DNA from 3 places in the Planococcus sp. 1R117A genome. Region 2 is predicted to be linked to each of the others. Evidence: riboswitches for the same ligand, from Rfam matches in the RefSeq annotation. Region 2 holds a riboswitch; each other region holds the start of a gene.

What was found. Region 2 has a riboswitch for lysine ahead of ACSFXN_RS08850 (aspartate kinase). Riboswitches for the same ligand answer to the same signal wherever they lie in the genome.
Region 1: it holds a riboswitch for lysine, as region 2 does, so the genes downstream of both, ACSFXN_RS04915 (transporter substrate-binding domain-containing protein) here and ACSFXN_RS08850 (aspartate kinase) in region 2, are expected to answer to the same signal.
Region 3: it holds a riboswitch for lysine, as region 2 does, so the genes downstream of both, ACSFXN_RS16520 (Na+/H+ antiporter NhaC family protein) here and ACSFXN_RS08850 (aspartate kinase) in region 2, are expected to answer to the same signal.

Annotation. Positions count from the first base shown of each region.
Region 1 covers NZ_JBPRLO010000001.1:1,046,175-1,050,463, forward strand. Annotated here, with positions in the region: gene ACSFXN_RS04905 (amino acid ABC transporter ATP-binding protein) at 1-31, opposite strand, end outside; gene ACSFXN_RS04910 (amino acid ABC transporter permease) at 67-834, opposite strand; gene ACSFXN_RS04915 (transporter substrate-binding domain-containing protein) at 898-1,740, opposite strand; lysine riboswitch at 1,876-2,059, opposite strand; gene mnmH (tRNA 2-selenouridine(34) synthase MnmH) at 2,208-3,287, opposite strand; gene ACSFXN_RS04925 (class I SAM-dependent methyltransferase) at 3,493-4,056, opposite strand.
Region 2 covers NZ_JBPRLO010000002.1:687,862-692,150, reverse strand. Annotated here, with positions in the region: gene trxA (thioredoxin) at 1-218, shown strand, start outside; gene uvrC (excinuclease ABC subunit UvrC) at 269-2,065, shown strand; lysine riboswitch at 2,103-2,278, shown strand; gene ACSFXN_RS08850 (aspartate kinase) at 2,411-3,622, shown strand; gene ACSFXN_RS08845 (hypothetical protein) at 3,822-4,013, opposite strand.
Region 3 covers NZ_JBPRLO010000006.1:38,007-42,295, forward strand. Annotated here, with positions in the region: gene ACSFXN_RS16515 (sodium-dependent transporter) at 1-262, opposite strand, end outside; gene ACSFXN_RS16520 (Na+/H+ antiporter NhaC family protein) at 456-2,033, opposite strand; lysine riboswitch at 2,146-2,328, opposite strand; gene ACSFXN_RS16525 (bifunctional metallophosphatase/5'-nucleotidase) at 2,399-3,742, opposite strand; gene ACSFXN_RS16530 (sulfite exporter TauE/SafE family protein) at 3,756-4,289, opposite strand, start outside.

The DNA.
Region 1 (4,289 bases), on a different contig from region 2:
TTAAATGCTGAATTTCAATTACGTTTTCCATAAGTTCTCCTCTTCCATTTCTGCTTATTGACCTGTCTATTCTTTGATTTTATGCGAAGTGTCTTCCGGATTCACTACTTGCATCGGCAAGCCGCCAATCATGCTGTAGTTTTTCGGCCCCGCCATTTTTCTTTCAAGTTTGCGCAATAGAAGTGTGATGCTGTATGTCATGATGAAATAAAGGACACAAGCGATAAAGAACGATTCGAAATAACGGAAGTTGTTCCCTGATACGGTTCTTGTCTGGAAAAACAATTCCGTCACTCCAATAACGCTTAGCACCGCCGTATCTTTAATATTGATGACAAACTGATTGCCTGTTGCCGGCAAAATATTGCGGATGACCTGCGGCATGACGACATTGATCATAGTTTGAAAATGGTTCATCCCAATGGCCTGGGCAGCTTCGAACTGTCCTTTATCGACGGAAATGATGCCGCCCCGAACAATTTCCGACATATAGGCCCCTGTATTGATGGATACAATGAATATGGCCGCTGTAAAGACGTCCAAATCGATTCCAAATGCCATGGCGGATCCATAGAAAATAACCATCGCCTGTACCATCATCGGTGTTCCCCGGAAAAATTCGATGTATGCAGAAAGAAGTCCGTTAATGACTTTCAAACCGATTTTTTTGATTCCCCGCTCCGGCATCGGAATGGTATGGATAATACCGATGATCAATCCAATAGCGGCTCCAATCAAAGTGCCGATCACTGAAATCCATAACGTCATGACCGCTCCGCGCAGGAACATGGGCCAGTTATCTGTAAGTATGGTGATAACCCATTCTAAACTCATTGTTTTCCTCCTAAAAATAGTTAAAACCGGCTGCATACATATGTAGCCGGCACCACCTAATCATTATTGGGCAGCTGGTTGGTTTTTAATTGCAGTATCCATAATTTCCTGGCGCTCTTCTTCAGAAATGCCAGCCAATGCTTTATTGATTTGTTCTGTCAGTTCACTGCCTTTTTCAAGCCCTACCGCAATTGCTGTGTCTTCTTCAGACGTTTCAAACCCGTCTTCAAATTCCACCATGGCAAAATTTTCATTGGCAGCAGAAGCACTCACCGCTTCCGGCCGTTCTGACACGTAGCCATCAATAATCCCTGATTCAAGCGCTACCCGCATGGAAGGGAAGCTTTCCATCGCTGTTTCTTTCGATACGCCTTCAATCTGGTCAATAACGGAATAATGGAAAGTGTTCAACTGTGCTGTGATTTTCGCTCCTTTAAAATCGGAAAGCGAAGTTGCCCCTTCATATTTGCCGCCTTTTTGAACGACCATAACCAACTCTGACGTATAGTACGGGTCTGAAAAATCAATGGTTGCTTTGCGCTCTGCCGTCGGTGACATGCCCGCAACGATGGCATCAATCTTGCCGGAAGTCAGAGCAGGCACCAGACCATCCCATTCCGTTTTTACAATTTCCAATTCCTTGCCCATGTCTTCAGCAATTCTTTTAGCAATTTCTACGTCATAGCCGCCTGCATATTCAGCGTTCCCTGAAATTTTCACAGCCTCGTTGGAGTCATCTCCCTGTGTCCAGTTGAACGGTGCATAAGCTGCTTCCATTCCCACTTTGAATGTCTCAGATTCTTCTGATGATCCGCCGCTTCCGGCTTCCTCGCTTGATCCGCATCCTGACATCAGCAGCATCGACGACAGGAACATGGTTGAAAATAACGTCAATTTTTTCTTCATAATTAAACTCTCCCCTTTGTGTTTGGTACCTTAGTGGTAATTGAATATACAAAAAGGGCACCTCTGCACAAAAAGACCTGAGGTAGACTCAGATCGCACTATACATAGTTGCCCTAAATCCTCTTCTTCGTCCCTGGATGAGATAGCTCTTCGCAATAAATCGGGAAATCCATTGCGACAGTCCTGCAGCTATTAACCGCAGACCCAGCATGCAATAGTGAGAGTTATTGCACACTTCGGCGACATTTCCTTCTCCTTGGGATCATCATTTTCTCGAACTCCTCCAAGGATTGTTAAACGTCGCGCCTCTACCTCACTGCAAAAAGTGTGAGGTAATATTCAATTCATGTTTTTCATAGTCTACATTGATATATTTTATCTGTCAATCCTATTTTTATTTATCAAAAATTTGTCCTGATTTTCTGTTTCCACAATGGGAGCAGAGACTTTTTGTTCAGCTTTCCCACTTATTTCTTTTGCACTAATTGACCTGGATCGGTGGCTTCTCCACCCACAGAGAAAGCAGGGAGATTTTCTTTAACCGCTTGGATTGCTTCTTCGATATTGTTGACCACCAAGAACTTTTTCTGCGAATCCGGGTATTGGAGGCCGGTATGCTTGTAGCGGGAATCGTAATAATGCTCCAGCAGCAGCTGAATGGCCGAAGCAAAATTGCCCGTTTCCAAATCCGATTCGATTTGCTTGGCGATAGGCATATGAATCCGCGATTTGATCCGCTGAAATGCTTCCATGCATTCTTCCTGATGTTCCGAAGGACGGTAATCTTCCAGGATTTCTTTCACCCGTTCTTCCATCGGCAAATCGATGACCAAATGGATGCTCCGATTTTTCAAATCACTTAAAAACGGCGGAATCACCACTTTCCCGATGCGATGGCTTTCTGCTTCAATCAGCACATAAGGAAAATTCTGCAGCTTTTTCAGCTGATGGACCAGAAGCGAATCAAAGACTTTCTGATTATGCGGTTCCAGACCGATCTGACCGAAAATCGATCCTTTATGATTGGCCATCCCTTCAAAATCAATGACCGGATATCCCTCTTCCTGCAGCGCCTTTAATACTCTTGTTTTCCCTGCGCCGGTTAATCCGTTTAATACAAATCCTTTCGAAGGGGTTTCCTTTTGTTCCAGCTCGGCTACCACCCATTTCCGATAAGCCCGGATGCCTTCATCAAGGCGATGGACATGGACGTTCATCAAACTCAAAAGAGTCGCTGTCGTTCTGCTGCGCATGCCTCCGCGCCAGCAAAACACCACTTTATCTCCTTCGACTTTCTTGAATGCCCGCACGAATTCCGGCAATTTTGCTGAAATGATTTCCAGCCCGCGTTCTTTTGCAGCTTCTACACTGACTTGTTTATAAAGCGTTCCGATTTCTGCCCGTTCCGCATCATCAAAAAATGGAATATTGATGCTTCCCGGTATAGTGAAATTTTTATATTCAGATGGCGACCGGACATCAATGAGCGCCATTTTTTTGTTTTCGATGACCGGAATCAGTTCTTCTACTTTAATATTGCTAAACATTCTTTTTCCCCCAAAAAGCCATTAAAAGGCTCTATAGTATGGCTTAAATTCTTCAAATTACATTTACAAGTATACACCCATTGAATCCATATAAAAGTTTTCATGGCTTGCTCTTTGTAAAAGCAAAGAAAAAAGCAAGCCGTATTGACAGGCCTGCCTTCTTTAATGGGAAAGTTATCCGACATTAACCGATTGGTGCTTCTCTTTATTTAGTCGCTTCATAAACCCGCATAGGCGGAAGATTCCGCAGAAAGAATTTATCTTGGGCATTGGAAAAATAGTCCCGCAGGTAAACCATCAAATGTTCGTCTTTTTGGAAAAAGGTTTGGTAAGGAAGAAATTTCCCTCCCGGCTTTAATACATGGCTTGTTCTTTTTACGATATTTTCACGGGTTTCTTCATCCATTAACGAGAACGGGATACCCGAAATCACATAATCCACTATTTCGACTCCATGCTGATGGACGATTTCATGCACATTTTCTGCACTGTCATGGTGAATTTTCAACCGGGGATCTCTGGTGTTTTCCCTTAAGTAATCAACAAAATTATCATTAAGTTCAATGGCAATGATCAGGGAATCTGGCGTCATATGCTCAAGCAAATAATTGGTGAATACACCTGTAGCAGGCCCATATTCAACAATCACTACTTTTTTGCTGAGATCCATTTTTTCACATACTTCCCGTACCCCCATCTTTGAAGTCGGCGTAATGGAGGCGATGTTCCGGTCTTTGATTAAATTCTTCACGTATTCTATTGTACTCATTTTTCTGGCCCCCTGTTCACAATTGGCTTAGCTGTAAGCAAACTATTTATGCAGAACATCGTAAAAAAATAAGAAAGCATCAATAACTTTTTCTAACTTTAACAGCAATTTAAACTCTAATTGGAACAACTATCGCTTTCTGGGAAAGCACTTTGCTTGAATCTATTTTCTCTTTATTCCAGGATGTTATCTGGAAGGTTGTTTTTATCATATACCTTCGAAAAACGAAGGTC
Region 2 (4,289 bases):
AAATGATCGCTCCAGTTCTAGAAGAGTTAGACGCTGAAATGAGCGATAAAGTAAAAATCGTAAAAGTAGATGTTGACGAAAACCAAGAAACAGCCGGCAAATACGGCATTATGTCAATTCCGACTCTATTGTTGATGAAAGATGGAGAAACAGTTGACAAAGTGGTTGGTTTCAGACCAAAAGAAGCTTTAGCAGAATTGGTTAACCAACACGCATAATTCTAAACCGGGTCCCGTAATGGTGCCCGGTTTTTTAATAGGGTGAGATTATGGCAAATGAATTGATTCAACATAAATTAGCGATACTTCCGGATCAGCCTGGCTGCTATTTGATGAAAGACCGCCAAAATACGATCATCTATGTCGGTAAAGCGAAAGTGCTGAAAAACCGCGTACGATCGTATTTTACGGGAAGCCATGATGCCAAAACACAGCGGCTGGTAGGCGAAATAGAGGATTTTGAATATATCGTAACAAGTTCAGAAAAAGAAGCGCTGATTCTGGAGCTGAACTTGATCAAAAAGCATGATCCAAAATACAATATCATGCTGAAAGATGACAAGACCTACCCATACTTGAAAATTACAGGTGAGCGCCATCCAAAGCTCATCATCACACGGCAAGTGAAGCGGGATAAAGGCAAGTATTTCGGTCCTTATCCCAATGCTTACGCGGCAAGTGAAACGAAGAAATTGCTCGATCGTCTGTATCCGCTCCGGAAATGCCATACCATGCCTGACCGTGCCTGCCTGTATTACCATATGGGGCAGTGTTTGGCGCCGTGCATCAAACCGGTCGAACAGGAAACGTATCAAAATATGATCGAAGGCATCACGAAATTCCTGAACGGCGGTTTCCGTGAAGTCAAAGAGCAGCTGGTTGAAAAGATGTCGGAAGCCGCTGAGAATTTGGAATTTGAGCGAGCCAAGGAATACCGGGATCAGATTATCCATATTGAAACGGTCATGGAAAAGCAGAAAATGGCCATGAACGATTTTACCAACCGCGACGTTTTTGCCTATGCCATCGACAAGGGCTGGATGTGCGTGCAGGTGTTTTTCGTGCGCCAAGGCAAGCTCATTGAGCGCGATGTCTCACTGTTTCCGTTATACCGCGACCCTCAGGAAGAATTTATGACGTATCTCGGCCAGTTTTACGAGCAGTCGCACCATATGAAGCCAAATGAAATCCTGGTTCCGGAAGGGATAGACACGGATTTGGTCCGGGAATGGCTCGACCTCCGCGTACTGGTGCCTCAGCGCGGCAAGAAAAAGGATTTGCTGGATCTGGCGAAGAAAAATGCGGAGATTGCCATAAAAGAAAAGTTTCAGCTGCTTGAGCGCCAGGAAGAACGGACTGTTGGTGCCTGCATTGAATTGGGAGAAGCGATGAATATTGAAACGCCGCTCCGCATCGAAGCGTTTGATAACTCACATATCCAAGGAGCTGACGCAGTTTCTGCAATGATCACATTTATCGACGGCAAACCGTCGAAAAAAGATTACCGCAAGTATAAAACCCGCAATGCCTCGAAACCGGATGATTACGCTGCTATGCGGGAAGTAATCCGGCGCCGCTATTCGCGTGTTTTGAAAGATGGGCTTCCACTCCCGGACTTGATCGTCATTGATGGAGGAAAAGGGCAGATGGAGTCGGCGCGCGAGATTTTAGAAGACGAGCTTGGCTTATCGATTCCGATTGCCGGCCTTGCTAAAGACACAAAGCACCAGACTTCTCAGCTTCTATACGGGGATCCAATCGAAGTTGTGCCGTTAAAACGCACGAGTGAAGCGTTTTATCTGCTGCAGCGCATCCAGGATGAAGTGCACCGATTTGTCATCACATTCCACCGTCAGCTGCGCGGGAAAAATTCCATCCAGTCCGCGCTCGATGACTTGGAAGGCGTAGGGCCAAAACGCAAGAAGAAATTGTTAAAGCATTTCGGTTCTGTCAAAAAGATAAAAGAAGCGACGATAGAAGAATTGCGCCAGGCGGGCATGCCTGAGAATCTGGCCAAATCCATTCAGCAGCATTTTGTTCAGCAGGCATTGCCAAGTGAGCAATAACATGCTATCGTAAAAACATAATTGAATCACTTGGAAAAGTGATGATAGAGGCGCGAACGTCAATAGTAGCCATTCGGAGATTTGCAGAATCTGTGAAGAGTGGGGAAAGGGGCGGTCGCCGAAGTGTAGGGGATTTTTGCAAACCCATATGCTGGTCCGGCATTTAAGAAATGCCGGGCTGTCAGAGTAAATCTCTGGAGGGCTATCTCACATGGACGTTTTTCGTATTCGTACATGATAAAAGAGGTAGCTTGCCGTAGAACCGGTGAGCTACCTTTTTTTATTGCCTGGCACCCAGTGCCTGACATGTTGAGAGCCACATCTTAAAATGTGGGAGTGGATGAAATGAAGACGATCGTAATGAAGTTTGGCGGGACGTCCGTTGCAACACCCGAAAAAATCATTGAAGTGGCCAAGCGGGCAATCCTTGAAAAAGAAAAAGGCTATCGTGTAGTAATCGTGGTATCAGCGATGGGCAAAACGACAGATACACTGCTCAAACTGGCAGGGGAAATTTCTGCCGAACCGCCGAAACGGGAAATGGATATGCTGTTGGCTACGGGAGAGCAAGTAACAATTTCTCTGCTTGCCATGGCCTTTAAATCATTAGGGCATGAAGCTTTATCGTTCACCGGATGGCAAGCGGGCATTGAAACGGAATCCGTTCCGCGCAACGCCCGCATCGAAACCATCCATACAGAGCGTTTGGAACGGGTTCTGGATAATGGCTATTTCTGCGTGGTTGCCGGGTTCCAGGGCGTTGATAAGATTGGCAATATCACGACACTTGGCCGCGGCGGCTCAGATACGACTGCGGTGGCATTGGCAGCTGCGTTAGAGGCCGATAAATGTGAAATCTACACCGATGTCGATGGTGTTTATACATCGGATCCGCGTCATGTGACAGGAGCCCGTAAACTCGAGCAAATTTCATATGATGAAATGCTTGAACTTGCCAACCTCGGTGCAGGCGTCCTGCATCCTCGTGCTGTCGAATTTGCGAAAAACAATAAAGTCCCGTTGTCGGTCAGAGCAAGTTATTCGGATGAACCGGGCACAATCATACAAGAGGTGATCACTGTGGAGAAAAACTTAATAGTCAGAGGCGTAGCGTTTGAACCTGGAATTGCCCGGGTGACCGTCTCGTATGAAAAACCATTCAACGGTTCATTGGCGAATATATTTACGAAACTGGCGGAAAACCATATCGATGTTGACATCATTGTCCAAAGCATCACGGATGAATTCCCGCCGTCTGTCTCATTTTCCATTAAACAAGACAGCCTGGAAGAAACAAAGCGGGTATTGAACGAATTCCAGTCAGACATTAAATTCTCAAATGCTAATTTTGAAGTCGGTTTATCGAAAGTGTCAATTGTCGGATCCGGCATGGTCTCCAATCCCGGGGTAGCTGCACAAATGTTCGATATTCTTCGCTTGCAGGAAATTCCAGTGAAGATGGTCAGCACTTCTGAGATTAAAATTTCTGTCGTAGTGCCGGAAGCGGATATGAAAAAATCAGCGAACGCTTTGCATGACGCATTCGGTTTATCTTAATAAAAAGAAGTGAACACGTCACTTGGCGATTAAAAAAACCATGCAGGTTTGAAGTTGATAAACAGGAAGCCGCTTTCTTTTAAGTAGATATGTCAGGAAAATGACAATTCGGCAAATGTTTATAAAGGTAAAATGAAATTATTATTCAAATATAAGAACAATAAAACCCACTGCGCTTTTGCGAAGTGGGTTTTGAAATTCATGCTTTTTCATGGAGGCCGGTTTTTAAAGTGATGCGGACTTGATTTCTTTTATATTGGGTTTCGACAGAGGCTTCGGTTAAATAATCATCGATTGCTTGTTTTTGCTGGGCCCGGAATCCAGCTTCTAATTTAAAGCAGCGCTGCGCGGACTCAGAAGTAGATAATGGTGCACTATCAAGCTTTTCCATGCTTTTTTTGAGCATCAGTCAGCCGGAATGAGCTAGTCGAAAAAGGTGTTGCGCTTCTTCCAAGGAATGGACGGAAATTTTCCGGCTAATGATTTTCCCGGTCAGTAAAGAATATCTTCTTCATGCTTGCCTAAAGTTTCTGGAAATATATGGTCTCGAATAATTTCATAACCAAAGTCCTGGTGATTTTGGGTTGTTTGAAAGTCATGCTAATCTTACTTTCAATATAATAAATTGCTATTTAAAATCATACGGAAATACCTCTGGTTACCTTGA
Region 3 (4,289 bases), on a different contig from region 2:
AGCCCATCCATTCCAGCTTTTTGCCGCTCATTCTAAAGAATGACAACGGCGCAGAACCCCGATATTTGTGGCCAATAGTGAATTCCATGATTAAAATGGGTATCCCTGCAGTTAACAGAGCGAATAAGTACGGTATAAAGAATGCTCCTCCACCATTTTCATAGGCCACATAAGGAAAACGCCAAATATTCCCTAGACCTACAGCCGATCCCACTGCCGCCATAACAAAACCGGCGCGCGTACCCCATTGCGAACGTTCCATTTACCTTCCTCCTTGTTTTCTTCCATCCTCTTTCCAGAAAAATAGGAAGTTTGTTTATATTCAGATTATTTACTAATCTAAAAATAGTATAACGAGGGGAATGTTCAAAGTAAAGATAATTCAGCAAAGTTTTTACATAAAGCTATTACTTCAATAACAAAAAAGCAGAGAACAAGGTTCTCTGCTTCTTGAATCATTGGAGTTTAACGCGCTTTTCAAGAATTGTGGTTCTCCGAGACCATACAAGGAATAATATCAAAAGAATAATGATAACTGCACCTAAAGAAAATAAGAGAGATCCAGTAAAACCTATGATAATATACCCTATAGCGGCGATGCCCGCAGCTGTCAAAGCATACGGAAGCTGCGTCAGTACATGGTCCATGTGATTGCTCCCTGCCCCTGTTGAAGACAGAATAGTCGTATCAGAAATTGGTGAACAGTGATCACCAAATACCGCTCCAGCGAGAACCGCAGATAATGCCGGCAATAAGAGCTCAGGTGCAGCTTGAGCCATGATGTTCCCTGCAATCGGCAAGAGGATGCCGAATGAGCCCCAGGAAGTGCCTGTTGAGAATGCCATAACCCCTGCCAGAATAAATAACAGGACCGGCAGAATTTCTATTGGAACATTGTTTTCCGTAACAATCTCCGAAAGATAAATTCCGGTTTCAAGTGCTCCTATTAAATAACTTAATGACCAAGCGAAAATCAGGATGAAAACGGCGCCTGCCATGGATTTGATCCCAGCAATAACCCCTTTTCCGACCCAAGTCGCGTTCGCCGTTTCATTACGTTTCATCTGAAGTACATAAAGGACAATTGAAGTAAACGCTCCTAGAAGCCCACCGGTCATCAGCGAAGCCGGAACATCTGTATTTTCAAAAATCAACCAGATATCAGCAACTTGACCAGCATTTTGGTACCCGGTCCAAATCATCGCCCCGATTGTTCCAACAACCAATAATAAAATTGGCAACAGTAAATCTTGGACACGTCCGTGTGAGTGGGTTGGGAATTCTTCTTTCATTTCACCAGGTATAACTTTGTTTGGATTAAATAGTTGGCCGTCGACGATTGCCAGAGTCTCATGCTTTTTCATGGCTCCAAAGTCCACATCACGAATTGCTACGAAAAAGACGATAGCCAAAGTGGCAATTGCATAAAAGTTCATAGGCGCCATTAAGACAAATGCCTCAAGAGCTGAAGATTGGACATATGTCTGCTCAGCCAAAATAGTTGCGATGATTCCGATAATCGCCGCCCCCCAGCTGGATACTGGAGAAATTACACAAACCGGTGCAGCTGTCGAATCGATGAAATATGCAAGTTTCGCGCGTGATACTCTATAACGGTCTGTAATCGGTTTAGCGACTTGCCCTACAGCCAAAGCATTAAAATAATCATCGATAAAAATGATCATACCGAGAATTACTGTAAGGACTTTTGCGCCTCTTCTTGATTTGATGCGCTTAGATGCCCATTCCGCGAAAGCAAGACTGCCTCCTGACAAGCTGACAAATGCAGTAATAATCCCCAATAAGAAGAGGAATAAAATAATGTAAACATTATAAGCGTTAAAGCCTTCGTCCCAAAAAGTGATAGCGAATGAGTTAAACAATTCCTGCAGCGCTTCCAGCGGTGCAAAAGAAGTCAGAATCAACGCCCCTGCTACGATTCCTGCTCCGAGTGACAATAGCACACGGCGAGTCAGCAACACCATAACAATCGCGATGATTGGCGGCAAAATCGAAAAAACTGTATTTTCCATGGTAATGATCCCTCCTGTTTTTTTAGGATGGAAGAGAAAGAAAAAAAGCTGACCGTGTCCCTACTGGGTACAGTCAGCTTTCTACAATTCGTCTGTGCTTCAAAACATCAAACAACCCTGTAGCTCTTCGCCTATGATTCATCATAAACGACAGTGGCATTCTTGTTCAGAATACCCCCAGCTCTTTTTTCAGTGACAGCAAAAAAAGAACTTCGGCAAAACTTCCTTTTGGATGTGTTCAACGTTGTCACACTCGCACATCGGACTTATAAGTTTTGCAGCCTCTACCCATCAATTTTTAATTCTTTGTAAGCATAGCCCAATCTTATTGCAAAATCAAATGTATATTAACTTTGAATTTTCTTTCATTTGAGAGCTTTGCTTCGGAAATATTGACTAAATACATCCCTCAGGAATTCGGGCATGAAATACTTTTTCGGAGCGCGTTTCAGCGACGGGAAAAAATACCCGAATGTGAACATGTCCAATGTGACCAGCTGGAAAGTTTCATTATGTCCTGCCAACTTTCCGCCAATGAACAATTGATGGTTTTTCATTTCAAGATTGATGCGGATGATATTGCCGAATACCGCACCCCGAAATCCCATGCCTTTCAGCTCGATATTGGGCCATTCCGCATTTAATGACTGCTGGTAGATTTCTTTCAATTCAGCGCCCGTCAAACTGATGAGGCAGGGATTGATCGGATGAGGCAGCATTTTATGGAAATCATAACGGGTCGTTTCCCCGACCGGCATGTCTTCCATAAACAATCCTGCATTGAATATGGCGCAATCAGCTCCAGAGAATTCCAGCAGTGCTTCTCCGAACAGTTCGGCCAGCTGGGAATCTTTAAACCATTCCGCTTTCAGTTCATCTTCATTATAAAAGACCGGTTCATTCAATTGTGATTTTCCTTGCTCGATGAGCATGTCATTAAAGTCTTCATCTGATCCACGAAGCGAAGACGTTTCAATCAATTCGGCTTTTTTCTCATGAATGGCCGGTTCAATCGTTACATGGCCAATATACATGCCAAATTTGCCAGCCGCCCCGAGCAATGTATCGCCGATTAGTTTTCCTTCATGAAAAATGTGATGCGTATGGGCTCCCAGAATCACATCAATTTCCGGGCATAGTTCCGCCAAATACTCATCTTCTTTCACGCCAAGATGAGAAAGGCAGACAATTAGGTCCACTTCATCTTTAATGGCTTCTACAGCCTCTATAATGGCATCCTTGGCATCTGTGATTGTCCATCCCAGCCGCTTATAGAAAGGGGTAAACTCAGCCGTTGCCCCGACCAGTCCAATCGTTAAGCCCCCTTGAGTTTTCAGCAGCTGGTAAGGTTTTGCCCATTCGGGGCGCTTGCCATCCGGCTCATAGAGATTAGCTACAATTACATCGAAATCCGCTTGCACATATAATTCTTCCAATTCTTTTTTGGACAGCGTTATACCTTCATTATTGCCTATTGTCACGGCATCGTATTCAGCATCATTTAATAACTCCACGTTGCCTTTTCCGGCAGTCCCTTCAGTGTATGGATGAGACCGGTCAACATGGTCCCCGATATCAAGGATTAAACAAACATCTCCTTCTTCCTGATGCCACCGTTTTCGTTCACTCAATAAATTCTTGATGCGAGGCCAATTGGAAAAATGGCTATGCAAATCGTTTGTATGATAAATATGAATGGTTTCACCCATAACTTACACCTCTTTAAGAACTAAATAATCCTTCGTAAATTGAACGCAGTCCCAATAATAACAAAGCAATCCGCAAGATAGCTACTAGCGTCTCTGATTTCAGTTTTTTGTTTAACGCCGCCCCTACCTTCGCTCCTATATAAGCCCCTGGCACTACCGCCAACGTGTAGATCCAGGGAACATTGCCAAGAGACATATGGGTTATGGAGTTTACAATCGATGATAAAAAGACCATGAACATTGAGGTTCCGACGGCAACATGCGGTGGAAATAAAAATAGTAAAATCATGGCTGGCACCATAATCGAACCTCCGCCGATTCCAAACAAACCAGAAGCAAAGCCTACTGCAAAAGTCAGCAGCAGAGCAGCCCACACCGGATAACCATAAACATATTCTTTGTTCATGGAGTCTTTAAAACGTATTTTCCGGCCATTATTAACAAACCACTGTACTTCTTTCAACCGGTTCCGGACCAACAGCAATATGGAAAGGAATACCAGTAAGATGCCGAAATATAAGTTAAAGGAAGGCAAATCCAATCCTTT